Regions from separate parts of the Saccharothrix sp. CCNWYY140 genome, predicted to be linked through region 3. Evidence: riboswitches for the same ligand, from Rfam matches in the RefSeq annotation. Region 3 holds a riboswitch; each other region holds the start of a gene.

Evidence for each region. Region 3 has a riboswitch for glycine ahead of gcvT (glycine cleavage system aminomethyltransferase GcvT). Riboswitches for the same ligand answer to the same signal wherever they lie in the genome.
Region 1: another riboswitch for glycine. It lies ahead of gcvP (aminomethyl-transferring glycine dehydrogenase); the one in region 3 lies ahead of gcvT (glycine cleavage system aminomethyltransferase GcvT).
Region 2: another riboswitch for glycine. It lies ahead of gcvH (glycine cleavage system protein GcvH); the one in region 3 lies ahead of gcvT (glycine cleavage system aminomethyltransferase GcvT).

The regions. Positions count from the first base shown of each region.
Region 1 covers NZ_JBBEGC010000118.1:2,477-12,164, forward strand. The annotation lists gene WBN91_RS32225 (3-methyladenine DNA glycosylase) at 1-770, shown strand, start outside; gene WBN91_RS32230 (substrate-binding domain-containing protein) at 869-2,653, shown strand; gene WBN91_RS32235 (helix-turn-helix transcriptional regulator) at 2,629-3,603, opposite strand; gene WBN91_RS32240 (DUF3224 domain-containing protein) at 3,666-4,067, shown strand; gene gcvP (aminomethyl-transferring glycine dehydrogenase) at 4,120-7,011, opposite strand; glycine riboswitch at 7,184-7,274, opposite strand; gene WBN91_RS32250 (MerR family transcriptional regulator) at 7,397-7,963, opposite strand; gene WBN91_RS32255 (bifunctional nuclease family protein) at 8,605-9,078, opposite strand; gene ftsR (transcriptional regulator FtsR) at 9,221-9,688, opposite strand, start outside.
Region 2 covers NZ_JBBEGC010000010.1:114,759-124,446, reverse strand. The annotation lists gene WBN91_RS08705 (ABC1 kinase family protein) at 110-2,026, shown strand; gene WBN91_RS08700 (glutathione peroxidase) at 2,023-2,508, shown strand; gene WBN91_RS08695 (hypothetical protein) at 2,712-3,629, shown strand; gene WBN91_RS08690 (hypothetical protein) at 3,667-3,957, shown strand; gene WBN91_RS08685 (L-serine ammonia-lyase) at 4,264-5,628, opposite strand; gene gcvH (glycine cleavage system protein GcvH) at 5,635-6,015, opposite strand; glycine riboswitch at 6,140-6,231, opposite strand; gene ald (alanine dehydrogenase) at 6,435-7,541, shown strand; gene WBN91_RS08670 (hypothetical protein) at 7,862-8,044, shown strand; gene WBN91_RS08665 (hypothetical protein) at 8,050-8,436, shown strand; gene WBN91_RS08660 (ABC transporter ATP-binding protein) at 8,485-9,654, shown strand; gene WBN91_RS08655 (hypothetical protein) at 9,654-9,688, shown strand, end outside.
Region 3 covers NZ_JBBEGC010000041.1:2,986-12,673, forward strand. The annotation lists gene WBN91_RS19570 (acetyl-CoA C-acetyltransferase) at 1-397, opposite strand, end outside; gene WBN91_RS19575 (GNAT family N-acetyltransferase) at 453-929, opposite strand; gene WBN91_RS19580 (acyl-CoA dehydrogenase family protein) at 1,036-2,184, shown strand; gene WBN91_RS19585 (CaiB/BaiF CoA transferase family protein) at 2,184-3,314, shown strand; gene WBN91_RS19590 (hypothetical protein) at 3,714-3,875, shown strand; gene WBN91_RS19595 (helix-turn-helix transcriptional regulator) at 4,067-4,555, shown strand; gene WBN91_RS19600 (hypothetical protein) at 4,717-5,088, shown strand; gene WBN91_RS19605 (DUF3817 domain-containing protein) at 5,111-5,413, shown strand; glycine riboswitch at 5,482-5,571, shown strand; glycine riboswitch at 5,573-5,676, shown strand; gene gcvT (glycine cleavage system aminomethyltransferase GcvT) at 5,702-6,883, shown strand; gene glyA (serine hydroxymethyltransferase) at 6,898-8,163, shown strand; gene WBN91_RS19620 (hypothetical protein) at 8,234-8,893, opposite strand; partial or broken gene WBN91_RS19625 (DUF1295 domain-containing protein) at 9,135-9,479, shown strand; gene WBN91_RS19630 (hypothetical protein) at 9,463-9,688, opposite strand, start outside.

The DNA.
Region 1 (9,688 bases), on a different contig from region 3:
AGCACCCCGTACTGGACTTCCTGTTCTCGTACTACTCGCACCGGCCGTCCCGCCTGGAGCGCTGGCACCCCGGTCCCGGGGTCGTGCTCGAAGGCGACGCCGCTCGTCACTACCTGCGATGGCCGCTCTACAAGGCGACCCCCGAAGGGGTGACCCTCGACGTCGAGGCGTTCGCTCGCGAGCGGCGGTCGACCATCGAGTTCACGCACCGGCTCCTCACCGCCACCGCGTCCCGCCCGCCGCGCCTGGGCTGCTTCGGCCTCCACGAATGGGCGATGGTCTACCGGGCCGACCAGGTGCGGCACGAGGCGTGGCCGCTGCGGCTGGGTGGCGAAGGCACCGATCGGGTGGTCGAAACGCACAAGATCCAGTGCAGCCACTTCGACGCCTTCCGGTTCTTCACGCCCGAAGCGCGCCCGCTCAACGTGGTGCAGCCCACGAGGGAGCAGCAGGTCGTCTTGGAGCAGCCGGGCTGCCTCCACGTCTCGATGGACCTGTTCAAGTGGAGCTACAAGCTCGACCCGGCGACCCCGTCGGACCTGATGGCCGACTGCTTCGACCTCGCCCTCCAGGTCCGTGAGCTGGACATGCGCGCCAGCCCGTACGACCTGGGCGAACTGGGCTACGAGCCGATCCCGGTGGAGACCGCGGAGGGCCGGGCGGAGTACGTCCGGCGGCAGAGCGCGTTCGTCGAGGCGGCGGCGCCGCTGCGGACCGCCCTCATCGGGCTCACGGAGGCCTTCCTCGACGCCGCCGTAACGGCGTCATAACTCCACGTCACTTCACCCGTTCCGCAGACTTCACCTGTTAGCGTGACGCCGGTCGGGATTCGCCATACCGGAAGTGGGACGTTCGAGAGGGAAAGACGATGTCTCGACACCGCGCGCTGCGGACGAAGGTGCGGCGCGGGATCGCCAAGTGGCCGGTCGCCATCGTCGGCGTGGTCGTGCTGCTGCTCCTCGGGTACTTCGCGTGGACGTGGGTCGCCGGGATCGTCGACCGCCGCGCCGCCGCCGTCGCCGGTGACTGCCGCGAAGGTGACGCCGTGCTGCGCGTGGCCGCCACGCCCAGCGTCGCCGAGGCCGTCCGCGAGGTCGCGCAGGCGTGGGCACGGCAGCGCCCGGTCGTCTACGACCACTGCATCCGCCCCGAGGTGCAGGCGATCGACTCCGAACTGGTCCTCGAAGGCCTCACCCAGGGCTGGGACGAGGGCAAGCTCAACGCCAAGCCGCACGCCTGGGTCACCGACTCGACGCTGTGGGCCAACCGGCTGGGCGCGCAGAACCGGGCGCTGATCGGCGCGCAGCCGCAGTCCATCGCGGCCAGCCCGGTGCTGCTCGCGCTGCCCCAGGACGCGGCCTCGGCCGTGCAGTCCGGTGCCGGGTTCCGGTGGACCGACCTGCCCGACGTGACCTCCGCGCCGGGCGGCTGGCAGCGGTTCGGCAAGCCCGAGTGGGGCGACTTCAAGGTCGCCATGCCCGACCCGACCACCAACGCCGCGACCGCGATGGCCATCCAGTCCGCACTGGCCGGCGCGTCCCCGGACGGCAAGGGACCGGTCACCACCGACATGCTCGCGCTGGACCCGGTGAAGGCCACCCTGGGCAAGCTGACCGCGTCCAAGCCCGCGCAGACGCCCGCGACCACGTGGGAGGCGCTGTCGCTGATGGCCGACAAGCCCGAGGTGAACGCGGCGGGCTTCGCGGCGGTGCCGGTGTTCGAGGTGGACCTGTACCGGCACAACACCGGCAAGGACAGCGGCACGGCGCCGTTGCAGCCGCTGTACGGGGTGGCGGCGGGCGGGCCGTCCCCGGTGGCGGACTTCCCGTTCGTGCCGCTGGCCGGCGACTGGGTCGGCGAGGCCCAGGTGCGCGCCGCGCAGGCGTTCCGCGAGTTCCTGCTGGAACCCGACCAGCAGAAGCTGCTGGCCACGGCGGGCCTGCGGGTGGACGCGACCACCGAGCGCCCCAAGCCGTCGCCGGGCCTGCGCTGGCCGACCATGACCGACAAGCTCGTCCCCGCCGACGCCAACACCACCCAGCAGATCTCGGCCGCGTGGGCCACCGCCGACAACGGCCAGGTGGTGACCGTGCTGGTCGACTCGTCCAAGTCGATGGGCGAACCCGGCGGCGACGGCCGCTCGCGCATCGAGTGGGTGCGGACCGCGTTGACCGGGCAGATCAACCGGTCGGTGTCGGGGTCGCTGGGGCTGTGGGAGTTCTCCAGCGGGTTGGCCGGCGACAGGCCGTACCGGCAGCTCGTCGCGCCCGGCCCGGTGGTGGCGCAGAAGCAGCAGCTGCTGGACGGGGTCGCGGGGCTCAAGCCGCAGAACGCCACGTACCTGTACTCCAGCCTCGCCGCGCTGTACAAGCAGGCGGTCGCCGAGTTCCAGGCGGGCAAGAAGAACCGGATCATCGTGCTGACCGACAGCCCCAACGACGGCGGCCTGACGTTGGCGCAGCTGAAGACCGAACTGGCGGCGGCGAAGCAGGAGGGCCGCGAGGTGGCGGTGTCGATCATCGCGATCGGCGCGGACCCGGAACGCCAGCCGCTGTCGGAGATCGCGCGCTCGACCGGCGGGACGCTGTCCGTGGTCGAGGACGGGCGCGGGGTGGACGCGGCGCTGGGTCAGCTGCTGTCGGACTCGCGGTAGAGCCGGACGGTCGCGTCCAGCCGGGCCTTGACGCGTTCGCGCAGTTCCGGGGGTGCGACGACCTCCGCTTCGGGGCCGAGGCGGAGGAGGTCGACCAGGGCGTGGTCGAGGGATTCGGTGGGGATCTCCACCGTGGTCCACTCGCCTTGGGGCTCAACGCCTTCGAGCGCTTTGGCTGCGGCCAGGCTGAGCAGGATGCGCGCTGACCGCAGCCCTTGTTCGGTGACCCTGACCGTGACCCGCTCCGGGTACATCCGCTCCTCGAACTTCCGCGACCACTCGGCCCAGAAGGCGGCGAGGTCGAAGTCCTCGGGTCGGTCAAAGCCTTCGTCGGTCGGTTCGAGGGCTTCGACGCGTGCGACCCGATAGGTGCGGGGCTCGCCGTCGGACTCCGCCACCAGGTACCAGAGCCCCGCTTTGAGCACGAGCCCCAACGGCCCCACCGTCCGCTCCACGACTTCGTTGCCCCACCGGCGATAGCGGAGTCTCAGACGCTTCGGGTTCCACACCGCGTCCGCGATACCGGCGAGGAACGGCATGTCCTCGGCCTGCCGAAACCACCCACCGGCATCGAGGTGGAACCTCTCCCTGATCCGCCCGGCCCGCGACCTGAGTTCCGGCGGCAAGGCGGCCAACACCTTGAGCTGAGCCGCCGCCACCACCGTGCCCAACCCGAGTTCGGCCGCCGGTCCCGGCATCCCGGCGAGGAACAACGACTCCACCTCCGCGCCGGTCAGTCCGGTGAGACGGGTGCGGTAGCCGTCGAGGAGCTGGTAGCCGCCCGCAGGTCCGCGGTCGGCGTAGACCGGCACACCCGCGGCGCTGAGGGCTTCGACATCCCGGTAGACCGTGCGGACGGAGACCTCCAGCTCGTCGGCCAGCTCCTGCGCGGTCATCCGGCCCCGGGACTGGAGGAGCAGGAGGAGGGAGAGCAGGCGTCCGGCGCGCATGGTCTTCATTCTGCCTTCGTTCCTGACAGGAGTTGTCAGGTTTGGGCGGCAGAGTCGTCCTCATGAGCACCGCGAACGGCAACGCCGAGATGAAGAGCTGGGACGAACGCACGTGGGACGGCAAGCGCTACGACGAGGTCACCGGCCCGAAGCAGACCACGGGCTCGATGACCGCGGCCTACACCGGCGACCTGGAGGGGACGGGTGAGCAACGCTTCCTCATGGACTACCCGGACGACTCGTCGTGCCGCTCCGTGGGGTACGAGGTGGTGACGGGCACCCTGGGCGGCCGATCCGGGACGTTCGTGCTGGAGCACAGCGGCGGCTTCCGCGACGGGGTGGCGCGGGGGACGTTCACCGTGGTGTCGGCGTCGGGTGGGCTGGCGGGGCTGACCGGGTCCGGGACGATCACCTGGCGGATGGGCGAGCCGGGGGTGTACGAGTTCGACTACGAACTGGCGTGAACGGCGACGGCCCCGCGTCTGGTGGACACGGGGCCGTCGGTCGTCGCGAGCGTCAGCTGTTGTAGGCCGACAGGGGCGGGCAGGAGCAGACCAGGTTGCGGTCGCCCTTGGCGCCGTCGATGCGGCGGACCGGGGGCCAGATCTTGGGTGCGCCGACGCCCGCCGGGAAGACGGCCACCTCGCGGGTGTACGGGTGGTTCCACTCGCCCGTCGTCACGCTGGCCGCCGTGTGCGGGGCGTTGCGGAGGGGGTTGTCGTCGGCGGGCCACTCGCCGGCGCCCACGCGGTCGATCTCGGCCTTGATCGCGATCATCGCGTCGATGAACCGGTCGATCTCCGCCAGGTCCTCGCTCTCCGTCGGCTCGACCATGAGGGTGCCGGCGACGGGGAACGACATGGTCGGCGCGTGGATGCCGTAGTCCGCCAGGCGCTTGGCCACGTCGTCGACGGTCACGCCGGTCGCCTTCGTGATCGGGCGCAGGTCGAGGATGCACTCGTGGGCCACGAAACCGCCCTCGCCGGTGTACAGGACCGGGAAGTGCTCGTCCAGCCGGCGGGCCACGTAGTTCGCCGCCGCCACCGCCGTGAGGGTCGCGCGGCGCAGGCCGTCGGCGCCCATCATGCGCACGTACGCCCACGAGATCGGCAGGATCGACGCCGAACCCCACGGCGCGGCGCTGATCGGGCCCACGCCCGTGGCCGGGCCGGCCGTGGGCTGGAGCGGGTGGTTGGGCAGGAACGGGGCCAGGTGCGAGCGCACGCCGATCGGGCCGACGCCGGGGCCGCCGCCGCCGTGCGGGATGCAGAACGTCTTGTGCAGGTTCAGGTGCGAGACGTCCGAACCGAACTTGCCGTACTGCGCCAGGCCGATCAGGGCGTTGAGGTTCGCGCCGTCCACGTACACCTGGCCGCCGGCGTCGTGCACCAGCGCGCACACCTCGCGCACGGTGTCCTCGTACACGCCGTGCGTGGACGGGTAGGTGATCATGATGGCGGCGAGGTCGTCGCGGTGCTCGTCGACCGTGGACCGCAGGTGGTCCATGTCGATGTTGCCCTGCTCGTCGCACTTCACGACCACGACCCGCATCCCGGCCATGACGGCCGAAGCGGCGTTGGTGCCGTGGGCCGAGGACGGGATCAGGCAGACGTCGCGCTCGGCGTGGCCCTGCGCGCGGTGGTAGGCGCGGATCGCCAGCAGACCGGCGAACTCGCCCTGGCTGCCCGCGTTGGGCTGGATGGACACGGCGTCGTAGCCGGTCACCTCGGCCAGCCAGTGCTCCAGGTCCGCCACCAGCGACAGCAGGCCCTCGGCGTCCTCGACGGGCGCGAACGGGTGCAGGTTCGCGAACTCCGGCCAGGTCACCGGCTCCATCTCGGCGGTGGCGTTGAGCTTCATCGTGCACGAGCCCAGCGGGATCATGCTGCGGTCCAGCGCCACGTCCTTGTCCGACAGCTTGCGCAGGTAGCGCAGCATCGCGGTCTCGGAGCGGTGCTGGTGGAACACCGGGTGGGTCAGGTAGTCGCTGGTGCGGCGCAGGTCGGCGGGGATCGCGTCGGCGGTGTCGACGTCCAGGCCGTCCACGTCGGTGACGGTCACGCCGAACGCCTTCCAGACCTTCTCCAGGTCGTCCCGGGTGGTGGTCTCGTCGCACGCGATCGACACGGTGTCGGCGTCCACCCGCCACAGGTTCACGCCCAGGTCGCGCGCGGTGGCGACGACCTCGGCGGCGCGGCCCTCGACGCGGGCTTGGACGGTGTCGAAGAACTCGCCGTGCACGACCTCGACGCCGTTCTCGCACAGGCCCGCCGCGAGCACGGTGGCCAGGCGGTGGGTGCGGGTCGCGATCCCGCGCAGGCCCTCGGGGCCGTGGTAGACCGCGTACATCGACGCCATCACGGCCAGCAGGACCTGCGCGGTGCAGATGTTGCTGGTCGCCTTCTCGCGGCGGATGTGCTGCTCGCGGGTCTGGAGGGCGAGGCGGTAGGCCAGGTTGCCGTCCGCGTCCACGGACACGCCGACCAGGCGGCCGGGCAGCTGCCGCTCCAGGCCCTGGCGGACGGCCATGTACCCGGCGTGGGGCCCGCCGAAGCCGATCGGCACGCCGAAGCGCTGGGTGGTGCCGACGACGACGTCCGCGCCGATCTCGCCCGGCGGGCGCAGCAGCGTCAGGGCCAGCAGGTCGGCGGCGAACACGGCCTGCGCGCCGGCCGCGTGGATCTCCTCGACCAGCGCGGCGTAGTCGCGCACGACACCGGACGCGCCAGGGTAGGACAGCAGCACGCCGAAGAAGTCGCCGCCCAGGCCCAGCCCTTCCAGGCCCTGCGACAGGTCGGCGGTGACGACCTCGATGCCCAGCGGCTCGGCGCGGGTCTCGATGACGGCCAGCGTCTGCGGCAGCGTGTCGGCGTCCACGACGAACTTGGTGGACTTGCTGCGACCCGCGCGGCGGACCAGGGTCATCGCCTCGGCGGCGGCGGTGGACTCGTCCAGCATGGACGCGTTGGCCAGCGGCAGGCCGGTCAGGTCGCCGACCATCGTCTGGAAGTTCAGCAGGGCTTCGAGGCGGCCCTGGGAGATCTCGGGCTGGTAGGGCGTGTAGGCCGTGTACCAGGCGGGGCTCTCCAGGACGTTGCGGCGGATCACCGGCGGGGTGTGGGTGCCGTAGTAGCCCATGCCGATCATCTGGGTGAGCGGCTTGTTGCGGGCGGCCAGGGCGCGCAGCTCGGCCAGCGCCTCGGTCTCGGTGGCGGGCGCGGGCAGGTCCAGCACCAGTTCGCGCTCCCGGATCGACTCCGGCACGGCGCGCTGCGCCAGCTCTTCCAGCGAGCCGACGCCGATGACGTCCAGGATGCGGGCCAGCTCGGCCGGCCGCGGGCCGACGTGCCGGTCGGCGAAGGGGGTGCCGTGCTCAAGGGCGGCGAGGGGGATGCGGTCCTGCGTCATAAAAGGCGCCTTTCGCGGGCTGGGCTGCTTCCTTCTGGGGAAACACTTCTGCCGTTGCCCTCCCCCTCTGTCTTCTGCCCGTACGGGCGCCTGAGAGCTTCACCCGGTGTCTGACGACCGGGCTTGCACCGTCGGCGGGGTCTGTGGTGCTCGACCCGCTTTCCAGAGGCGTCTCACCCGTGCGGTCCTTGCGCCTGAGAGGTTCCGGGGAGGATTTGCTCCTTCGGCGCCGAGACTGGCTCGGACTCTCCCGCACGGGATAAAGCGACTACGCGCGAATCGTACCCGGCAGGTGAACGTCTCCCGTCACGGACGCGACGCGGATCTCACAGGTTTACGTCGTCGTCATGGCGGGTAACAGCCGCTCGTGCCGTGGACGCCGGGCTCAGCCGATCGCGCGGGTGCGCCTGCGCCGGGACAGCTCGTCGTTGGGCGCCTCGTCGACCGCGAGCCCGTCGGCGCGTTCGGCCGGGAACTCGTGGATCGTGCCGCTGATCTCCCGCATGGCGCCGCTGACCGCGATGCCGAACACGCCCTGGCCGCCTTGCAGCAGGTCCACGACCTCCTCGGGCGAGGTGCACTCGTAGACCGTGGTGCCGTCGCTGAACAGCGTGATGCGGGCGAGGTCCTGGACACCGCGCCTGCGCAGGTGGTCGACCGCGACGCGGATGTTCTGGAGGCTGACCCCGGTGTCCAGCAGCCGCTTGACGACCTTGAGGACCAGGATGTCCTTGAACGAGTAGAGCCGTTGGCTACCGGAGCCGTGGGCACTCCTTATCGTCGGGTTGACCAGTCCGGTGCGAGCCCAGTAGTCGAGCTGGCGGTAGGTGATGCCCGCGATCTGGCACGCGGCCGGGCCGCGGTACCCGACGAGTTCGTCCGGCAGCGAGGAGTCCGGGAACAGCTCACCCTGTTCGCCGGTTCCGGCCCGGATGGGCGCTTCCTCGACCACGCCTGCCTCCCCTCGGTCCGGCCACGACGGCCGGCGACCAACGTGAAGCCGCCGCGGTGCTCGAATCACACCGTGGCAATTCACCTGAGTTCGACGGTAAGACCGCCTAGGGGGCAGGTCAACGCGACGCGCTGAGCGTGTCGTGCCTCAACGTCAAGTTGAGGTTGAGAGAGCCGGGCGTCGTAAGCCATTCGGGTGACGTTTAGTGATCGTTTAGCGGACAGGTGCTGACGTTGTGTAATCCGGAGGTGTGACACCGGGGGGTGGCACGCGGGGTTGATCCACAACGCACCGCACACGCCAACGAGGGGCCTGCTCCGACTCGCGGCGGGACGCCGGCCTCTCGTGGGTCCTCCGACACCGATCCGCCGCGTTCCACGCACACACTTCCCGTCCACGCTTCCCGACGCACTCCCGCTCGGACTGTCGGTGCCCGGTGCGAGGATGGAGACGGGGGCCGGAGGCCAAGCCTGACGACACCACCACGGGACTCACCGGCACAACCCGGCACCTCGGGACTCACCAGCGCGGCTCAGCCCGCCAGCAGCTCACCAGAGCGCCCGACAGCGGCTTACCGGCGCTCTAAAGCGAACAGGCCCGCGGCAGCGAGCCGACCGGGCCTAGGCGCGTTGACGACGAGATCAGGTGTCCGCCCCGCGGAAGTCCTCCGGCGACACGGAGTCGAGGAACTCGCGGAACTTCTCGACCTCGTCCTCCTGCTCGTCCGGGATGATCAGGCCGGCCTCGGCGAGCACGGACTCCTCCGCGTGGATCGGCACGCCGATCCGCAGCGCCAGCGCCACCGAGTCGCTCGGCCGCGCCGACACCCGCACGTCGCCGTCGAAGACCAGTTCCGCGAAGTACGTGCCTTCCTGGAGGTCCGTGATCCGCACCTGCTCCAGCTGCCTGCCCAGGGCGCCGATGACGTCCTTGAGCAGGTCGTGCGTCAACGGCCGCGCGGGCCGGACGCCCTGCTGTTCCAGCGCGATCGCGGTCGCCTCCACCGAGCCGATCCAGATCGGCAGGTAGCGCTCGCCCTCGGTTTCGCGCAGCAGCAGGATCGGCTGGTTGGCGGGCAGTTCCACCCGCACGCCCACGACGCGCATCTCGCTCATCGGGTCTCGCCTCCCTCAGCGCGCTGAAATCCTGGCGTCCCCGCTACCACGAGGATCCCCCACGTACCCCTTCGACGCTACCCGCCAAGCGGGCCTTGTGCGCAACCGCGCAAAAAATGCCGATCACGATGCGGAAACGGCTCTACCTGGGCGGAACTCGTCCACCGACGGCCTCGCGGAGGCCGATTTTCACCAACAGTGTGTGCAGCGTTACGGAGAGCGCCGCCAACTCGCGCGCCACTTCGTCGGCTCGCCCCCGCCTGCGGCCCACGACCTGCTCCACCAGCGCCACCTCGCGGTCCGCCGCGGTGCGGAACGGGCGCAGGTGGCGGGGTTCCAGGCCGTACTGGGCCAACGCGCGGACCGTGGCCGCCACCTGGAGGGCGTCGTGGTCGTAGACACCGGGCCTGATCAGGCCGTGCTGCTCCAGTTCGGCCAGCGCCGCCGCGTCCAGGCCGGACCTCACCAGCAGGTCGTCGCGGGTCAGGCGGTGACCGGCGGTCGCGGTGAAGTCGTCGGCGCGCACGCCGGGGTCCGCCGCGTCCAGCTGTTCCTTGATGACCTTCAGCGGCAGGTAGCGGTCGCGTTGGGCGGCCAGCACGTACCGCAG
Region 2 (9,688 bases), on a different contig from region 3:
CTTCAGCCCAGACAATTCCGGCTCGCCGCACAAATCCTCAGCCCCCGCGACGCCCCAGGGTCTCAGGTACCCCGATCTATCCTCCGACGAGAACCGCTCGGGGGGACTGATGGACGACTTCCTGCTCTACACCGTCGGCGTGCCGCTGACGTTCCTGGCGCTGGTGCTGGGCATGGCGCTGGCCGCCCGACGCATCCTCGGCCTCCGCGTGGGCCTCATCCGCACGACCTTCGCGTGCATGATCGGCCTCTCGATCACCTCGGGCGCGCTGGCCGACACGCCCGAGGAGGCGACGAGCGCGTTGAGCAGCGTCCAGTTCGGCATCGCGCTGCTGATGATGATCGCGCTGCTGACCTTCGCCGAGATCGTCGTGCCCACCGGCTCGATCCCGCCGCCGACCGAGTGGTGGCGGGCCGCCCGTGCCCGGATCGTGCGCGCCCGCCGGTACTCGCGCATCACCGCGATCGCGTTCCGCCACGGCCTCGGCCCCTACCTGCGCGGGCGGGAGCGCACCGACACGCGGGTCGCGCGGTCGTTGCGGCTGGCGCTGGAGGAGGCCGGGGTGACGTTCGTGAAGCTCGGCCAGGTGCTGTCGACGCGGCCGGACCTGCTGCCGGCGGACGTGGTCGACGAGCTGACCCTGTTGCAGGACAAGGTTCCCGCCGCGCCGTGGCCCGCGGTGCGGGAGGTGCTGGTGGCCGAGATCGGGGCGCCCGAGGACGTGTTCGCCGAGTTCGACCAGACGCCCATCGCGGCGGCCTCCGTGGCGCAGGTGCACCGGGCGCGGTTGAAGTCCGGCGAGGAGGTCGTGGTGAAGGTGCAGCGGCCCGGGGTGCGGTGGGTCGCGGAGGGCGACCTGGACATCGTGAACCGGCTCGCGGCCACGCTGCACGGCCGGACCCGGTGGGGTCGCGCGATCGGCGTGCGCGACCTGGCCGCCGGGTTCTCCGCCGCGCTGCGCGAGGAACTGGACTTCCGGGTCGAGGCGCGCAACCTGGTGGCGGTGCGGGCGGCGTCCGGGGAGGACGGCGTGGTCCTTCCGCGCGCGCACGAGGACCTGTGCACGGCGAGGGTCCTGGTGATGGACCGGCTCGACGGCGTGCCGCTGCGGTCGGCCCCGCTGGGCTCGGTCGACCGCGACGGACTGGCCCGGTCGCTGCTGGACGTGTTGCTGCGCCAGGTGATGCTCAACGGCGTCTTCCACGCCGACCCGCACCCCGGCAACATCATGCTGCTGCGCGACGGCCGCCTGGGCTTGCTCGACTTCGGTTCCGTGGGCCGCATCGACGCCCAACTGCGGTCCGCGCTGGGCAAGATGCTGCTCGCCATCGACCACGGCGACCCCGCCGGTCTGCGGGACGCGCTGCTGGAACTGGTGGCCCGGCCCGACGAGATCGACGAGCAGCAGCTGGAACGCGCGCTCGGGCAGTTCATGGCCCGGCACCTGAGCGCCGGGATGCGACCGGACGTGGAGATGTTCGGGGACCTGTTCAAGCTGGTCTACCGGTACGGGCTGAGCATCCCGCCGGAGATCGCCGCGGTGTTCCGGGCGCTGGCCACCGTCGAGGGCACGCTGGGCGCGCTGTCGCCGGGGTTCAACATCGTGGTCGAGTCGAGGGCGTTCGCGGACAAGCAGTTCAGCGAACGCCTGACGCCGGAGTCGTTGCGCACCACGGTGTCCGCGGAACTGGCGTCCATGCTCCCGCTGCTCAAGCGCCTGCCCCGGCGGGCGGAACGCATCTCCAGCGCGCTGGAACAGGGCCGACTCGGGCTCAACATGCGGCTGTTCGCGGACGACCGGGACCGCCAGTTCGTGACTTCCCTGCTGCACCAGGTGATGCTCACCGTGCTCGGCGCGACCGCCGGGTTGATGGCGGTGCTGCTCTTGGGTGTCGACGGTGGCCCGCAGGTCGGCCCGGACATCACGCTGTACCAGGTCTTCGGCTACAACCTGCTGGTCATCAGCGTGCTACTCGGCCTACGAGTCGTGGTCACCGTTTTCCGCCCCCGTAGGGTGGAGGCATGAGCATCCACGACATCGCCGTGAACACCCTCGCCGGCGAGCCGAGCAGCCTGGGATCGTTGCGGGGCAAGGCTTTGCTGGTGGTCAACGTGGCGTCGAAGTGCGGTCTCACGCCGCAGTACACCGGGTTGGAGCGACTCCAGCAGCGCTTCGGCGAGGCCGGGTTCTCGGTGGTCGGGTTCCCGTGCAACCAGTTCGCCGGGCAGGAGCCGGGCACGGCCGAGGAGATCTCGACCTTCTGCTCGACCACCTACGGCGTGACCTTCCCCCTGTTCGAGAAGATCGAGGTCAACGGCCCCGGCCGGCACCCGCTGTACGCGGAGCTGACCTCGCACGCCGACGCCGACGGCGCCGCCGGTGACGTTCAGTGGAACTTCGAGAAGTTCCTGATCTCCCCCGAGGGCGACGTCGTGGCCCGGTTCCGCCCGCGCACCGAGCCCGAGGACGACGACGTGGTCAAGGCCATCGAGGCCGTTCTGCCCTGATCACCGCACGGTTCCGCCCTCACCGCAGCGTCGTCCCCGCTGCCCGGTTCGGGCCTTTCGCCCCCTATGCGCTCCTCGTCACCGAGCGTATCGTCGGCTGCCGCGGCGTCGGGGCCGGTCGCGTAGGGGTGACCGGTAGCCGGAAGGCTCCCCGACGTCGCGGACACGCCTTCCGGCCCTCCGCACTCGTCGGGAGACCGGACATGAGACCACTCGCACGAGCGGCCGGGGCGGTCGCCGCCCTAGCCGCCGCACTCCTCGTACCGGTGGGTACCGCACACGCCCACGCCCCCTCCGGGGCCATCTTCACGACCCTGCCGGACGGCAGCGAGGTCAACTTCAACCACTTCCCCACCAAGCAGGACGTCTACCTCGACGGCGGCCCCGGACCGGGCGCGCCGCAGGACGCCGCCGGCCTCGACGACGGCACCTACGTCTTCCAGGTGACCGACCCCAGCGGCAAGGTGCTGCTGTCCACCGACCCGGCCGCGTGCCGGCAGTTCACCGTGTCCGGGGGTGTCATCACCGGCGTCGTCGACACCACCTGCGAGCACGTGACCGGCACCGACGTCGACCACGACGCCACCACCGTGCAGCTGTTCCCGTACCTGGACACCCCCAACAACGGCGGCGTGTACAAGGTCTGGGTCACCACGGTCGAGGACTTCCTGCTCGGCTGCGCGCAGTTCGGCGTCGCCAACGGCCTCGCCGTCGTGGACTGCGGCAGCACGGGCGGCAACCGCCACGGCTTCATCCCCGCGCACAGCAAGACCGACAACTTCAAGGTCGGCGACAAGGTCATCGTCGAGATCGACACCCGCTTCAACCGCTGGGACACCGTCGGCCCGCTGGACGGCAAGAAGATCACGTGGACCGACACCAACGGCGCGTCGAACACCAAGTGGTCGTACTACGCGCCCGACCTGTACGTGTTCCACGAGGCGCACGTGGAGGCCGTGGAGACGGGCGTCCACAGGATCACCGTCGACCACCAGCCGGGCTGCCATGTGGAACGCGTGGACGTGCAGAACCAGCACCTCAGCGGCCCGGGGACGGTGTCGGTGCGGATCTCGAACCTGAACCAGGACAGGACCGTCTTCGTGGACGTGCTGTGCTCGTGACCTGCTGGTGGCGACCTGGCGTGGCACAGTGGAGGGCATGGAGTCCCTGATCTCGGCAGCCCGGCGCCGCTTCGCCCTGGGCGCGTCGCCGGGCCGGGTCTTCGCCGAACTGGCCCTCTTCGCCGACCCGCGCGAGGTGGCGGTGGCGGTGTGCGTGGCCCTGGGCATCGAGCGCCCGGACGCCGAGCGTTCGGTGGGCGCACCGGGCCAGAACCCGGAGTTCTGGGACCTGGCCGGCTACGCCCGCCTGTCCCCGCTGGAGGCCGCCCACGAGATAGGCGGCCTGCTGGAGGGCGTCGGCGTCTTCCAGATCCCGAACCGACGCTGAACCGCCACCCCGGGCCGCACGAGCCCGGGGTGGCGGAGGCGTCAAGCGTCCGCCGAGCACGCCACTGGTCGTTCGGTCGAACGCCGTGACGGCACCACGCCATAGGCCGACAACAGGAGCCCGAGCAAGCCTGACGTGGTCAGCTATTACGGCACACTCGGTCCGGCGACGCGCAGGTGCCGGCCGAATCCCGGCGGGTGGTCGTGTGTCCGTTCAGGCGAATCACGGGAGTTGGCCGGACAGACGCGCGAACGGGCTCCACCCGCGTTACCGAGGTGGAGCCCGTCACTGGTCGGGGCCCGGATGTCAGCACTCGATGACGTTCACCGCCAGACCGCCGCGCGCGGTCTCCTTGTACTTGACCTTCATGTCCTTGCCGGTCTCCCGCATGGTCTTGATGACCTTGTCCAACGACACGAAGTGCGATCCGTCACCCCGCAGCGCCATCCGGGCCGCGGTGATGGCCTTGATCGACGCCAGCGCGTTGCGCTCGATGCACGGGATCTGCACCAGGCCGCCGATCGGGTCGCAGGTCAGGCCCAGGTTGTGCTCCATCGCGATCTCGGCCGCGTTCTCCACCTGCTCCGGCGTCCCGCCCAGCACCTCGGCCAGGCCGCCCGCCGCCATCGAGCACGCCGAGCCGACCTCGCCCTGGCAGCCGACCTCCGCGCCCGAGATGGACGCGTTCTCCTTGAACAGCACGCCCACCGCGCCCGCCGTCAACAAGAACCGCACCACGCCGTCGTCGGACGCGCCGGGCACGAACCGGGTGTAGTAGTGCAGGACCGCCGGGACGATGCCGGCCGCGCCGTTGGTCGGCGCGGTCACCACCCGGCCGCCGGCCGCGTTCTCCTCGTTCACCGCCAGGGCGAACAGGGTCACCCAGTCCATCACCCGCAACGGGTCGGTGGCGTAGTGCTCGGCGGCCATGCGCTGCCGCATCTCCGCCGCCCGCCGCCGGACCTTCAGGCCGCCCGGCAGCACACCGGTCTCCGTGCAGCCCCGCTCGACGCACTCCTGCATGACGCCCCAGATGTGCAGCAGGCCCGAACGGACCTCCGCCTCCGTGCGCCACGACAGCTCGTTGGCCAGCATGACCTCGGAGATGGACAGGCCGGTCTCCCGGGTCCGCGCCAGCAGCTCGTCACCGGTCTTGAACGGGTGGGCCAGCTCCGTCTCGTCGGCCTTGATGCGGTCGGTGCCTGAGGCGTTCTCGTCGACGACGAAACCGCCGCCGACCGAGTAGTACACGGCCTCGTCCAGCACCTCGCCGCCCGAGTACGCCGTGAAGCTCATCCCGTTGGGGTGCAGCGGCAGGGACTTGCGCCGGTGCATCACCAGGTCGGTGTCCTCGTCGAACGCGATGTCCCGGACCCCGCCGAGCAGCAGCCGCTTCGTGGCGCGGATCGCCGCCACCCGCCCCTCGGCCTCGACCGGGTCGACCTCCTCGGGCTTGTGGCCCTCCAACCCCAGCAGCACGGCCTTGGGGCTGCCGTGACCGTGACCGGTCGCGCCCAGCGAGCCGAACAGCTGGGCGTGCACCCGGTCCACGGACGTCAGCCGGTGCCCCAGGCGCGCGACGAACATCGTGGCCGCGCGCATCGGGCCGACCGTGTGGGAGCTGGACGGCCCGATGCCGACGGAGAACAGGTCGAAGACGCTGATCGCCACGGCGGGTCAGTCCCCGGTCAGTTCCGCGTACTTGCCGGCGGTCAGCAGGCCCGTCGCGTCCTCGACGCGCACCTTGAACAGCCAGCCGGCGCCGTACGGGTCGTTGTTGATCAGCGACGGGTCGTCGGCGGCGGCCTCGTTGACCTCCACCACCTCGCCGCTGACCGGCGCGTACAGGTCGCTCACGGACTTGGTGGACTCCAGCTCGCCGCACACCTCGCCGGACTTCACGTGCTCGCCGACGGTCGGCAGCTGCACGAACACGATGTCACCGAGTGACTCCGCCGCGTAGGAGGTGATGCCGATCGCCACGGGGTCCTGGGTACCCGGCGCCCAGTCCACCCACTCGTGCTCGGCGGTGTAGAGCAGGTTCTCCGGAAAGGTCATCTTCAGCGCTCCTGAGGCCACGGTCGGGTCAGATCCCCACTCTGTCCTGGGACCTGAGAGCTTCGCCGCGTCGCTGCGGCTTGCACCGTGGGTGCGCGCCGTGAAGCACGCTTTCCAGAGTCGCCTCGCCCGAGCGGTTCTCGTTGCCTGAGAGTGTGCGGGGTACTTGCTCCTTCGGCGCCCCGGACGTGCCGGGGACTCTCCCGCTCGGGTTCCGGTGCCCGTCGTGCGGGCACCCCGGCCGATGTTCAGTTGGGCGGTCGCCGAGCACGCTAAGTCCCCGTCACCGCGGTGTCAACGCGCGTCCAGAGTTGTGCGCTCGACACAATCGGACCCCTGCCGGTTGGTGCTGCCAGCACGATGACAGTGGATCCGGAGTACCGGACCTTGGGCGTAACAACGCCTGTGAGGAGCCCACCGTGCGGATCTCAGTACCCCGCGAGATCAAGAACCACGAGTACCGCGTCGCGCTGACCCCCGCCGGCGCCCACGAGCTCACCCTGCGCGGCCACGACGTGTTCGTCGAGGCGGGTGCGGGCCTCGGGTCCGCCATCACCGACGAGGAGTACCTCGCGGCCGGCGCGAAGGTCCTGGCCACCGCCGAGGACGTGTGGGCCGAGGGCGACCTGGTGCTCAAGGTCAAGGAGCCGATCGCGCGGGAGTACCCGCTGCTGCGCCGGGGCCAGACCCTGTTCACCTACCTGCACCTGGCCGCCGACCGGCCGTTGACCGAGGCGCTGATCGCGTCCGGCACGACCGCGATCGCGTACGAGACCGTGCAGACCGCCAACGGCGCGCTGCCGCTGCTCGCGCCGATGTCGGAGGTGGCGGGCCGGCTGGCGCCGCAGGTGGGCGCGTTCTCGCTGATGAAGCCGTCCGGCGGCCGGGGCGTGCTGCCCGGTGGCGTGCCCGGCGTGCACCCGGCGCGCGTGGTCGTCATCGGCGGCGGCGTGGCCGGTCTGAACGCGGCGACCATCGCGGTGGGCATGGGCGCGGACGTGGAGATCCTCGACACCAACGTGGACCGGCTGCGGCACATCGACGCCCTCTACCGGGGGCAGCTGCGCACCGTCACGTCCAACCGGTACTCGGTGGAGCAGGCCGTGCGCGAGGCCGACCTGGTCATCGGCGCGGTGCTGGTGCCGGGTGCGAAGGCCCCGAAGCTGGTGTCCAACGACCTGGTGGCGCAGATGAAGCCGGGTTCGGTGCTGGTGGACATCGCGATCGACCAGGGCGGCTGCTTCGCCGACTCGCGGCCCACCACCCACGCCGACCCGACCTACCAGGTGCACGAGTCGGTGTTCTACTGCGTGGCGAACATGCCGGGCGCGGTGCCGCGGACCTCGACGTACGCGCTGACCAACGTGACCCTGCCCTACGCCGTGGCGCTGGCCGACAAGGGTTGGCAGGCGGCCCTGCGGGCGGACAAGTCCCTGGCCCTGGGCCTGAACGTGCACGACGGCCAGCTCACCAACGAGCCGGTCGCCGCAGCACACGACCTGGCTTACACGCCGTTCGAGGTCTGAGCGGCTTCCACGAAGGAGGGGCGTCCACCACCGGGTGGGCGCCCCTTCTCGCATGTGAGCGCTAAAAACGCGACCCGCTCAACCAGCCTGGGGGTCACTGGGAGCGGGTCGCGCAAGCCAATCTTAGCGGGCGCCGGCAGCCCGTGCCCAGCCACCCCAGCCATCTGCGCACAATTCTTGACCCAACAGGACACGTTCTGTGTCCTCCCTCAAGCGATCGAGTGAATTCCGCGGGTAACAGGTAAGTCACGACGCCCGGTCGGCCGATGGTCAGAGCAGAACCCCGCCACCGCCACGCCACACCTCCGATCGGAGCGCACATGGCTGAACCACAGGGCTGGATCGACTGCCACGACCCCTTCGGGCGGGACCGCTCGATGACCGTGCTGGTCGAGGACGACCGGGTCTTGCTGGTCGCGCCGCCGGGCGAGTCGGCTGTGCTCTCGGTCACCCAGACCCGCAGGCTGCACCGCCTGCTGGACCAGGCCGCCGACAGGATGTGAACGAGGTGGACGAGACACTGCGCGCCGCGGTGCTGCGCCGGTTGGCCCAGTTGGACGAGGTCGTCGAACGGGGCGCCGCCGAGGCGCTGGTGCCGCTCGCGCGCGCCGAGATCAACCGGCTGGCCGACTGCTGGCGCCTGCTGCTGACCGTGCACCAGCCCGATCCCGACGGCCGCTGCCGCGCCTGCCCGGGTGTGCTGCGGCACCGGAAGTGGCCCTGCCAGGTGTGGGCGATGGCCCACCAGCACCTGATCGGGGAGGGTCTGCCGCACCGCGAGCGCCGGCGTCCGCTGCGCAATCCCTTCCGGCACGACACCGGCCGCCTGGACAGCGAACCGACCACCGAGATCCCGGTCGTGGTGTCGAAACCACGACATGCGCTCCCGGATTGACCTTCCTAAGGCAGGATGGCGCGCACAGGCGCTATCCAGGAGGGACGCGTGCACGACGGCAGTGGCCGCATCGTGGTGCAGGGCTTGACCAAGCAGTTCGGTCCGGTCGCAGCGGTGCAGAATCTCAGCTTCACGGTGGAACCGGGGTCCGTGACCGGCTTCCTCGGACCGAACGGCGCGGGCAAGACGACGACGCTGCGGATGTTGCTCGGCCTGGTGACGCCGACCGCGGGCCACGGCCTGATCAACGGCCGGCCGTTCCACCAGCTCGGCAACCCCGCGCGGGTCGTGGGCGCGGTGCTGGAGGCGCAGGGCTTCCACCCCAAGCGCACCGCCCGCAACCACCTGCGGGTGTACGCGTCGGCGATCGGCGTGCCGGACCAGCGCGCCGACCAGGTCCTGGGCCTGGTCGGGCTCGGGCAGGCGGCCGACCGCAAGGCGGGCGGCTTCTCGCTGGGCATGAAGCAGCGGCTGGCGCTGGCCACCGCGCTGCTCGGCGACCCGCAGGTGCTGGTGCTCGACGAGCCCGCGAACGGCCTGGACCCGGAGGGCATCGCGTGGCTGCGGTCGTTCCTCCAGTCCTTCGCGCGCAGCGGGCGGACCGTCCTGATCTCCAGCCACCTGCTGGCCGAGGTCGAGCAGACCGTCGACCAGGTGGTGATCATCTCCCGCGGCCAGACCATGTACTACGGGCCGCTGGCCAACCTGCGCGACTCGCAGCAGAGCCGCGTGCTGGTCCAGCCGTCGGACACGGGCGCGCTGGTCGCGGCGTTGCACGCGGACGGCGTGACGACCCTGGAGCAGCTGCCGGACGGCCGGATCGCGGTGACCGGCGTGGAGAGCAAGCAGGTCGCCGACCTCGCGCTGAAGGCGGGCGTGTCGATCTACGGCATCCAGGAGGAGAAGGCCGACCTGGAGCAGCTGTTCTTCCGGCTGACCAACGGCCAGTACGCGGCCTCCGGCCCCAACCAGTACGCGGGACCGCAGGGCAGCGGCTACTACGCGCCGCCGCAGGGCTACCAGACCCCGCCGCAGGGCTACCAGCAGCAGGGTTACGAGCAGCAGCCGCAGGGCTACCAGCAGCAACCCCAGCTCCCGCCGGGCTACCAGCAACCGCCGACACCCCCGCCGGGCTACCCGCAGCAACCGAACCCGTACCAGCAGCAGAACCCCTACCAGCAGGGCCAGGGGCAGGGCGGACTCGGGGGCGGTGCGTGATGCTGGGCAACCTGATCAAGTCGGAGTTCCGCAA
Region 3 (9,688 bases):
CCCACGCGCCGCCGTCGGAACCCATCGGCACGCGCGACATCGACTCCACGCCGCCCGCGACCACGAGGTCCTCGAACCCGGACGCCACCTTCGCCGCGGCCAGGTTCACCGCCTCCAGGCCGGACGCGCAGAAGCGGTTGAGCTGCACACCCGCGGGCCGCAGGTCCCACCCGGCCGCCAGCACGGCGGTCCGGGCGATGTCCGAGCCCTGCTCACCGACCGGCGACACGACCCCCAGCACGACGTCGTCGACCGCCGACGTGTCCAGGTCGTTGCGCCGCGCCAGCGCGTCGAGCACCCCGGAGGCCAGGGTGATCGGCTTGACGCTGTGCAGCGAACCGCGCTTTCCCCTGCCACGCGGTGTGCGCACCGCGTCGAAGATCAAGGCTTCGCTCATGCTCCCACGGTAGGCAGCGCGGACGCCCAAGCCCATGACCGCGCGGAGTGACTTATTAGCTCACGGCCAGCTGCATCACCTCGCCGCCGGAGCCGTCCGAGGAGCCGTCCGGGGAGCCGACGCGGGAGAACCCGAGCCGCTCGTAGAGCCGGCGCGCGGCGAGGTTGCCGCGGAACACCCGCAGCTGCACCCGCCGCCACCCGTGCTCCCGCGCCCAGGCCACCACGTCCCGGACGAGGGCCTCGCCGACACCCCTCTTCCGGAACGACGGTTTCACCCACATGGAGTACAGGTAGAGCACATCGTCGTGGTCCTCGTGGGGCACGCCCGCGACGAGTCCCACCGGATCCGGCGCTTCGGCCACCACTTTCACACCCCACTTCGGGTGCAGCAGCTCGCGCCACCGGTCCTCGTCGTAGTCCCGCTCCCGGGACAGGGTCGAGCCGAACGCCTGCGGGTCGCTGGCCAGCGCGGTGAGCCGCAAGTCGCGCCAGGTGGCCCAGTCCCGCGGGGACAGCCTGCGGAGCTTCATGCCCGCAGTGTCGCGCACGGGCTGTGACATTTGCGCTCACGATCTTGCGGTGACTGTGGGTGCGGCGGTCATGGCGGGTGGCCGCCCGCGGTGGGACCGTCGAGGCATGCCTACTCGCCGTTCACCGTGGATGACGGACGACCTGGACCAGCTCCGCCGGCTCGCCAGGACGTTCTTCGAGAAGGAATCGGTCCCGAACCACGAGCGCTGGGCCGCGCAGAAGCACGTGGACCGGGAGTTCTGGACCAAGGCGGGCGAACTGGGCCTGCTGTGCCTGTCCATCCCGGAGGAGTACGGCGGTGGCGGCGGCACCTTCGCGCACGAGGCCGTGCTGCTGGAGGAGCAGGCCCGGGTCGGGGACAGCGCGTGGGGCAACAGCGTGCACAGCGGCATCGTGGCCCACTACATCAACTCCTACGGCACCGAGGAGCAGAAGCACCGCTGGCTGCCCAAGCTCGCCAGCGGTGAGTCCGTGGGCGCCATCGCGATGACCGAGCCCGGCGGCGGGTCGGACCTCCAGAACATCAAGACGCGGGCCCCCCGGCGCGGCGACGAGTACGTCATCAGCGGCTCGAAGACCTTCATCACCAACGGCGCCCAGTGCGACCTGGTCATCGTGGTCGCCAAGACCGACCCCGGCCAGGGCGCGACCGGTATCTCCCTGCTCGTGGTGGAGACCGCCGAGGCGACCGGGTTCCGGCGCGGCCGGGTGCTGGACAAGATCGGGCTGAAGGGCCAGGACACCGCCGAGCTGTTCTTCGACGACGTCCGCGTGCCCGCCGCCAACCTGCTCGGCAGCTCCGAGGGGCAGGGCTTCATCCAGCTCATGCAGCAGCTGCCGCAGGAACGGCTGATCATCGCCGTGGCGTCCATCGCGGGCATCGAGGCCGCCGTGGACCTGACCGTGGACTACGTCAAGGACCGCACGGCGTTCGGCCGGGAGCTGATCAAGTTCCAGAACACCCGGTTCACGCTCGCCGAGTGCGCCACCGAGGCCCGCGTGACCAGGGCGTTCGTGGACCAGTGCATCGAGGCGCACCTCGCGGGCGAGCTCGACGTGCCCACCGCGGCGATGGCCAAGTGGTGGTCCACCGAGCGGCTGTGCCGGGTCGTGGACGAGTGCGTGCAGCTGTTCGGCGGGTACGGGTACATGACCGAGTACCCCATCGCCCGCGCCTGGGCGGACGCCCGCGTGCAGAAGATCTACGGCGGGACGAACGAGATCATGAAGGAAATCATCGCGAGGTCGCTCTAGTGGGCGGGCCGCTGGCGGGGTTGAAGGTCGTCGAGCTGGCCGGGCTCGCGCCCGCGCCGTTCGGCTGCATGGTGCTCGCGGACCTGGGCGCGGACGTCGTCCGCGTGGACCGGGTGTCCGGCGGGCCGGGGGTGCCCGGCGACGTGCTCGGGCGCGGGCGGCGGTCCATCGGCGTGGACATCCGGCGGCCGGAGGGCGCCGAGGTGGTGCTCAAGCTGGTGGAGCGCTCCGACGTCCTGGTGGAGGGCTTCCGGCCGGGCGTGACCGAGCGGCTGGGCATCGGGCCGGCCCAGTGCCTGGCGCGCAACCAGCGGTTGGTCTACGGCCGGATGACCGGCTGGGGCCAGGACGGGCCGCTGGCCGACCGGGCGGGCCACGACATCAACTACATCGCCCTCGCGGGCGCGCTGGAGCCGATCGGGCGGGCCGACCAGCCGCCGACCGTGCCGCTCAACGTCGTCGGCGACTTCGGCGGCGGTGGGCTGCTGCTCGCGCTGGGCGTCCTCGCGGCCCTGTACGAGCGGGAGCGGTCCGGGCGCGGGCAGGTGGTGGACGCGGCGATGGTGGACGGCGCGGCGCTGCTGACGACGTTCCTGCACGGCATGAAGGCCGCCGGGGCGTGGAGCGGGCCGCGGGGCGCCAACCTGCTCGACGGCGGCGCGCCGTTCTACGACGTTTATGCCACAGCGGATGGAAAGTTTGTCAGCGTCGGCGCGCTGGAGGAGAAGTTCTACGCGGATCTGCTGGCGTTGCTGGGGTTGACCGAGTCCGACGTGCCGAGCCGGCACGACCCGGCCCAGTGGCCCGCCCTGCGGGCGCGGATCGCCGCGGCGGTGGCCACCCGGACGAGGGACGAATGGGCGGCGCTGGCGGAGGGCACCGACGCGTGCCTGGCGCCCGTCCTGGCGCCCGAGGAGGCCCCGGGGCACGCGCACAACCGCGCGCGGGGCACGTTCGTCGAGGTCGGGGGCTTGGCCCAGCCCGGACCCGCGCCGCGCTTCGACCGCACGCCGGCCGGGACGCCCGCCGCGCCGCCCTCGGCGGGGCGCCACACGGACGAGGTGCTGGGGTCCCTCGGACTGGGTGAAGCCGATATTGCGGAACTACGACGATCCGGTGTCGTGGGTTAACGCGAAAAGGGTGCGACAAATCGCCGGGAGTGGTGCCGGAAAATGGGACGGCCGTACCTCGGCCTAATGACACACCGTGCGTGCGTCGCGCAAGCGGGTGATGTGCTCAGGATGTGCTGGGGATGTGCCGACGATGTGCGGAACCTCGGTAGTCCGTGCCTGGGGGTGTGGGGCGAGTGGCCCGCACCCTGGTCATCGGCGGGTGCCGAGGGGCTCTTGATCGGCCGTTCGGGTGATGTGGGTCACCGGTCAGGCGTGGCAGTGGGCCTCCATGACGCCCGGTCGTGGGATCGCGGCGCGTTGTGGGCTCATCGTCCGGGTGAATGAGGGACCATGTGGGCGAACACGGCGGGCACGCGGCCCGTCGCCGCGCACCTGTGAACGGACGGAGAGGCACCAGTGAACGTCAAGAAGGTGGTCACGCTGGCGGCCGTCGCGCTGCTGCTGTTCCTCCTGATCACCCAGCCCGACCAGTCCGCCGAGGCGGTGAAGACCGCCCTCGGGTGGCTCCGCCAGGGCGCCGAGTCGATCATCACGTTCGTGCGGAGCCTGTTCAACTAGTCCACCTCACGTAGTGCCCGTGGTCTGCTCACCATCCGTGATGGCCGGTCTCCTCCGTTGGACCGTCTGGGTGGAATGAGGGCTATAACGTGCTGGTAACAGGGTTTTCGACAAACCGGGGTCTAGCGGTTGTCGGTACCCGCTAATACGGTGCGCTGCATTGGCTGATCTTCGACCGACGAGGAGGCAGAATGGTCGAGGACTCCGGAGTCGACGAGCTGCTGCGGCAGTGGGCGGCCGAGCGCTCGGACGACGCCGAGCTGCGCGAGGTGAACCGGATCAAGGACGAGTGGCTGGCCGAGGCCCCGCCGTCCGCGCCGGGCATCCCCGTGCAGCGGGCGAACGGCGGACCGCGCGGCCTGGTGAAGGTCGAGTCCGCGGACCCGGCCTACGTCGCGGCGATGCGGAAGCGGGCGCCCGAGGTGCCCGAGGTCCTGCTCGCCGCGGCAGCGAGCTACTGGCAGCTCGTGGGCGACCTGTCCGAGGCGGAGGCGTGGTGGGACGCGGGCATCAGCCCGTTGGACCAGCGGGCCCTCGACTACCGGGCCGCCGGGCTCACGCCCGCCGACCTGGGACGTCGGCTCGGACCGATGACGGTGCTCCAGCACCTGCGTCGGGGCAGTGCGGCGGCCTGGTGTGTCGCCAGGTTGCAGCGGCAGCGCCGGGACGGCGTTGCGTGATGTCGGGCGCGCCACGCGCGAGCGTGGCGCGGCGCAAGGGCGTCGCGCGGTGAGGGCGCGGCGTGGTCGGGACCAGCGCGAACCGGGAGGGCGGGCTCCTGTGCGGGGAGCCCATTCCGGCTGAGCGCCGCCTCGTCGGTGGCTCGAAGTACCCTGGAGCCGTGCGCAGCGGTCTCATCACCCCCCAACGTGTGGCGATCGCCGTTGTGTGCTTGCTCTCGCTGGTGGTCTGCTGCGGTCTCGCCTACTGGCAGTGGGAGCGGTTCTCCGAGGCCGGTGGCACGTTCCAGAACCTCGGCTACGTCTTCCAGTGGCCCCTGTTCGGCCTGTTCCCCGCCTTCATGGTGTGGCGGATGCGCAGGCTCGCGGCTCAGCGCAAGGCCGAAGACGCTCGTCAGGAGCCGGTGGCCGCGCCGTCGGAGCCGGTCGTTACCGTGGACCCCGTCAGGACACCCGCGCACGACGACGAGGACGACGAGCTGGCGGCCTACAACCGCTACCTCCGGGAGCTGAACGCGCGGGACCAGCGCTAGAGCGAAGGCGGTCGGTAGGGCGATGAGCGGTGCGTTGGGCCGGTTCCGGTTCATGGCTTACGTGGTCGGTGTGGGCCTGCTCCTGCTCGTGGCCGCGATGCTGGTCAAGTACGTGGGCGACGCCGACGGGATGATGAAGGTCGTCGGCCCGGTCCACGGCTTCCTGTACGCGATCTACCTCGTCATCACGGTCGACCTGGCGCTCAAGGCGCGCTGGTCGCTCAAGGGCACGGCCCTGGTGCTGCTCGCGGGCACGATCCCGTTCGTGTCCTTCTACGCCGAGCGCAAGGTCGTGGAGAGCGTCCGCCTGGAGCGGGCGCTCTGACCGTGCCCGTGTTGACTGGCCCTACCAGGCACAACTAGCGTCTGGCGGTACCAACTGAACACGGCCGTCGATGTCGCGCGGGAGAGTCCCCGTCCCAGGGGCGCCGAAGGAGCAACTCCTCCCCGGAATCTCTCAGGCACAGCTACCGCCCGACGAAGGCAACTCTGGAAAGCAGGCGCACCGCGCCTCGCCCACGGTGCAAGCCGCGCACCCGCCGACGTGCGGGACCGCGGCGAAGCTCTCAGGCTCATGACAGAGGGGGAGGCTCACTCGGAACGAGGAGTCTCGATGGACCGTGTCATCCTTCGTAGCGGCAGGCCGACCGACCCGGTCGGCGACCCTGCCGTGCCCGCCCCCAGGGAGGACCCCGTGGAAACCCGCCGGACGCCGCTGCACGCCGAGCACGAGGCGCTGGGCGCCCAGTTCACCGACTTCGCGGGCTGGCGGATGCCGCTGCGCTACGACAGCGAGCTGGCCGAGCACCACGCCGTGCGCACGTCGGCGGGCCTGTTCGACCTGACCCACATGGGCGAGATCGTCCTGACCGGCCCGCAGGCGGGCGCCGCGCTGGACTTCGCGCTGGTCGGCCACGCGAGCGCGATCGGCGTCGGCCGCGCCCGCTACACGATGATCTGCCAGGCCGACGGCGGCGTGATCGACGACCTGATCGTGTACCGGACGGGTGACCAGGAGTACCTGGTCGTGGCGAACGCGTCCAACGCGGCGGTGGTCTTCGCCGCCCTCCAGGAGCGCGCCGAGGGCTTCGACACGACCGTCGAGGACAAGTCCACCGACTACGCGCTGCTGGCCGTGCAGGGGCCGAACGCGGTCGCCATCCTCGAAGGCCTCACCGAGACCGACCTGGGCACGGTCAAGTACTACGCCTCCTACCCGACCGAGGTGGCCGGGAAGCCCGCGCTGCTGGCCCGCACCGGCTACACCGGCGAGGACGGCTTCGAGCTGTTCCTGGACCCGGCCGACGCCCCGCACGTGTGGCAGGCGCTCCTCGACGCGGGCAAGCCGCACGACCTGCGGCCCGCCGGCCTGGGCTGCCGCGACACCCTGCGCCTGGAGGCCGGGATGCCGCTGTACGGCAACGAGCTGAGCACCTCCCGCACGCCCTACCACGCCAACCTGGGCCGCGTGGTCAAGCTGGACAAGCCCGGCGACTTCGTCGGCCGCGAGCCGCTGGCCGAGGTCGCCGGCGCGGGCGTCGAGGCCAAGCTGGTGGGCTTGAAGACCGAGTCCCGCCGCGCCCCGCGCCACGGGTACGCCGTGCTGGACGCCGAGGGCGCCCCGATCGGCGAGGTCACCAGCGGCGCGCTGTCGCCGACGCTGGGCTACTCCGTGGCGATGGCCTACGTGCCGCCCGCGCAGGCCGAGCCCGGCACCAAGCTGTCCGTCGACGTCCGGGGCAGGCAGGAGCCCGTCGAGGTCGTCGCCCTGCCGTTCTACAAGCGCAACTCGTAGGGAGAAACCCCACCATGTCCGAGCACTTCAACACCTCCCTCGCGGAGTTCGACCCGGAGGTGGCCGAGGCGGTCGCCGCCGAGCTGCGCCGGCAGCAGGGCACGCTGGAGATGATCGCCTCGGAGAACTTCACGCCGGTGTCGGTGCTCGAGGCGCAGGGCTCGGTGCTGACCAACAAGTACGCCGAGGGCTACCCGGGCCGCCGCTACTACGGCGGCTGCGAGAACGTCGACGTGGTCGAGCGGCTGGCCATCGCGCGGGTCAAGGAGCTGTTCGGCGCGGGGTTCGCCAACGTGCAGCCGCACTCGGGCGCGCAGGCCAACGCGTGCGCGATGTTCGCGCTGCTCCAGCCCGGTGACACGATCCTGGGCCTGGACCTGGCGCACGGCGGCCACCTGACCCACGGCATGCGGATCAACTTCTCCGGCAAGCTGTACAACGTCGTGCCCTACCACGTGTCCGATGTGGACGGTCGGGTGGACATGGCCGAGGTCGAGGCGCTGGCCGCCGAGCACAAGCCGAAGCTGATCGTGGCCGGCTGGTCGGCCTACCCGCGGCAGCTGGACTTCGCCGAGTTCCGCCGGATCGCCGACTCGGTGGGCGCGTACCTGATGGTGGACATGGCCCACTTCGCGGGCCTGGTCGCGGCGGGCCTGCACCCGAGCCCGGTGCCGCACGCGCACGTCGTCACCACGACCACGCACAAGACCCTGGGCGGCCCGCGCGGCGGCGTGATCCTGACCAACGAGGCCGACCTCGCCAAGAAGATCAACTCGGCGGTGTTCCCGGGCCAGCAGGGCGGTCCGCTGGAGCACGTCATCGCGGGCAAGGCGGTGGCGTTCAAGCACGCCGCGTCCCCGGAGTTCGCCGACCGCCAGCGCCGCACGGTCGAGGGCGCGAAGATCCTCGCCGAGCGCCTGTCCCAGCCCGACGCGGCGGCGGCCGGCGTGAAGGTGCTGACCGGCGGCACGGACGTGCACCTGGTGCTGGTGGACCTGGTGGACTCGGAGCTGGACGGCAAGCAGGCCGAGGACCGCCTGCACGAGGTCGGCATCACGGTCAACCGCAACGCCGTCCCGAACGACCCCCGTCCGCCGATGGTCACCTCGGGCCTGCGCATCGGCACCCCGGCCCTGGCCACGCGTGGCTTCGGCGCGGCGGACTTCGCGGAGGTGGCGGACGTCATCGCGACCGCGTTGCAGCCTTCGGCGGACCTGTCCGAGCTGCGTTCGCGCGTCGAGGTGCTGGCCGCCAAGCACCCGCTCTACCCGAACCTGTAAGGGTTTCCGCGCGCGACAGGACCCCCGGCCCAACCCCAGGCCCGGGGTCCTGTTCTTCGAGGGGTGGACTTCAGGAACCGGCGGGGGCCTGGACGCCGGGCGGCAGGCACTCCACGTTGCGCTTGCCGTTGGGCTGCACCACGAACCACGTGCCGCCCACGCCCTGGCCCTTCCACTGGCCCGGGGCCTCGTCCTTGGAGTACGTGTAGAGCGCCCAGCCGGCCAGGGTCACCTGCTCGGTCCCGTCGGCCCGCTTGACCGTGCCGACCAGCGCCGGGTCGACGCCCTCCAGCTTCGGCGCGCCGTTGGCCAGCAGCGGCGGCCAGGTCTCCGCGCACTTGCCCTCGCAGTTGGACTTCGGCGGGTTCGGCGTGTCCTTGTCGAACCGGTACAGCGTGCGGCCGTCGCCGTCCTGCACGACGTCGCCCATCTTCGGCACGCTCTTGGCCACCAGCGTGACGCCGGCCGGCGCGGGCGCGGCCTGGCCCGCCGGGGCCTCCTCGGTGGTCGTCTCCGCGGCGACCTCGGCGGGGGTCTCGGCGGGGTTCTCCTCGGCCGGAGGCGCCGGTGGGACGTCCCCGTAGTCGGCTTGCGCGGCGGCGCCCACCTGCTCGGTCTGCGCGACGTTCGTGCCCTGCAAACCGGCGGCGTTCGAACTCCACATGACCAGCGCGAGCACGGCCGCCATCCCACCCGCTGCGGCGATGGCGATGCGGTTTCGTCGGATCACACTCAACTCCTCCTCGGTGGCGTCGGTCGCTCACCGACGATTACGGCCCGGTCACGACCGCGGTTCAGCGCCGAACCAAGACAGGGGTCGCCGGCGAACGTCCGGACACCAGCCCCTTGAGGAGGAGCCCGTGGTCGTCACCACCGCCGGTCGACTCGCCGACGTCGTCGAACGCGTCCTGGGCACGAGCCCGCCCGTGGGCCTGCGCGCGACCGGCGTGACGATCCCCGCGCAGCAGAAGGTGTGGGCGGTCGGGTTCGTGTTCGAGGCGGTGGGGGACCGGCAGTTGGCGCGGTTCAAGGCTGATCCGGCGAACCGGGGGCGGGTGATGGACCAGGGGTTGTGGCGCTACACCCGGCACCCCAACTACTTCGGCGACGCGTGCGTGTGGTGGGGCCTGTTCCTGTTCGCCCTGCCCGAGGGGTTCCTGCTGGTGGTCAGCCCGGTCGTGATGACGTTGCTGCTGGCCAAGGGCAGCGGGAAACCGTTGCTGGAGAAGGACATCGTGCAGCGACGGCCCGGTTACCGGGAGTACGTCGAGCGGACGAGCGGGTTCTTCCCCTTGCCGCCTAGAGCTGAAAGGTGACCACGTAGACGGTCACGTCGTCGGGGTGGCCGAGGTCGATCATGACCTTGCGGTTGCCCGCGGTCACCCCGGCGACCTTCTCGGCCTTGTCCGGGTGCCACGTGCCGCTGTCCGGGAAGTCCTTGTCGGTGACCGTCCGCTGGTCCGGCACGGCCTCGCCGAACCCGCTGTCGGCGAGGAACCGGGGCACGGCGGTGGCGGGCATCCGC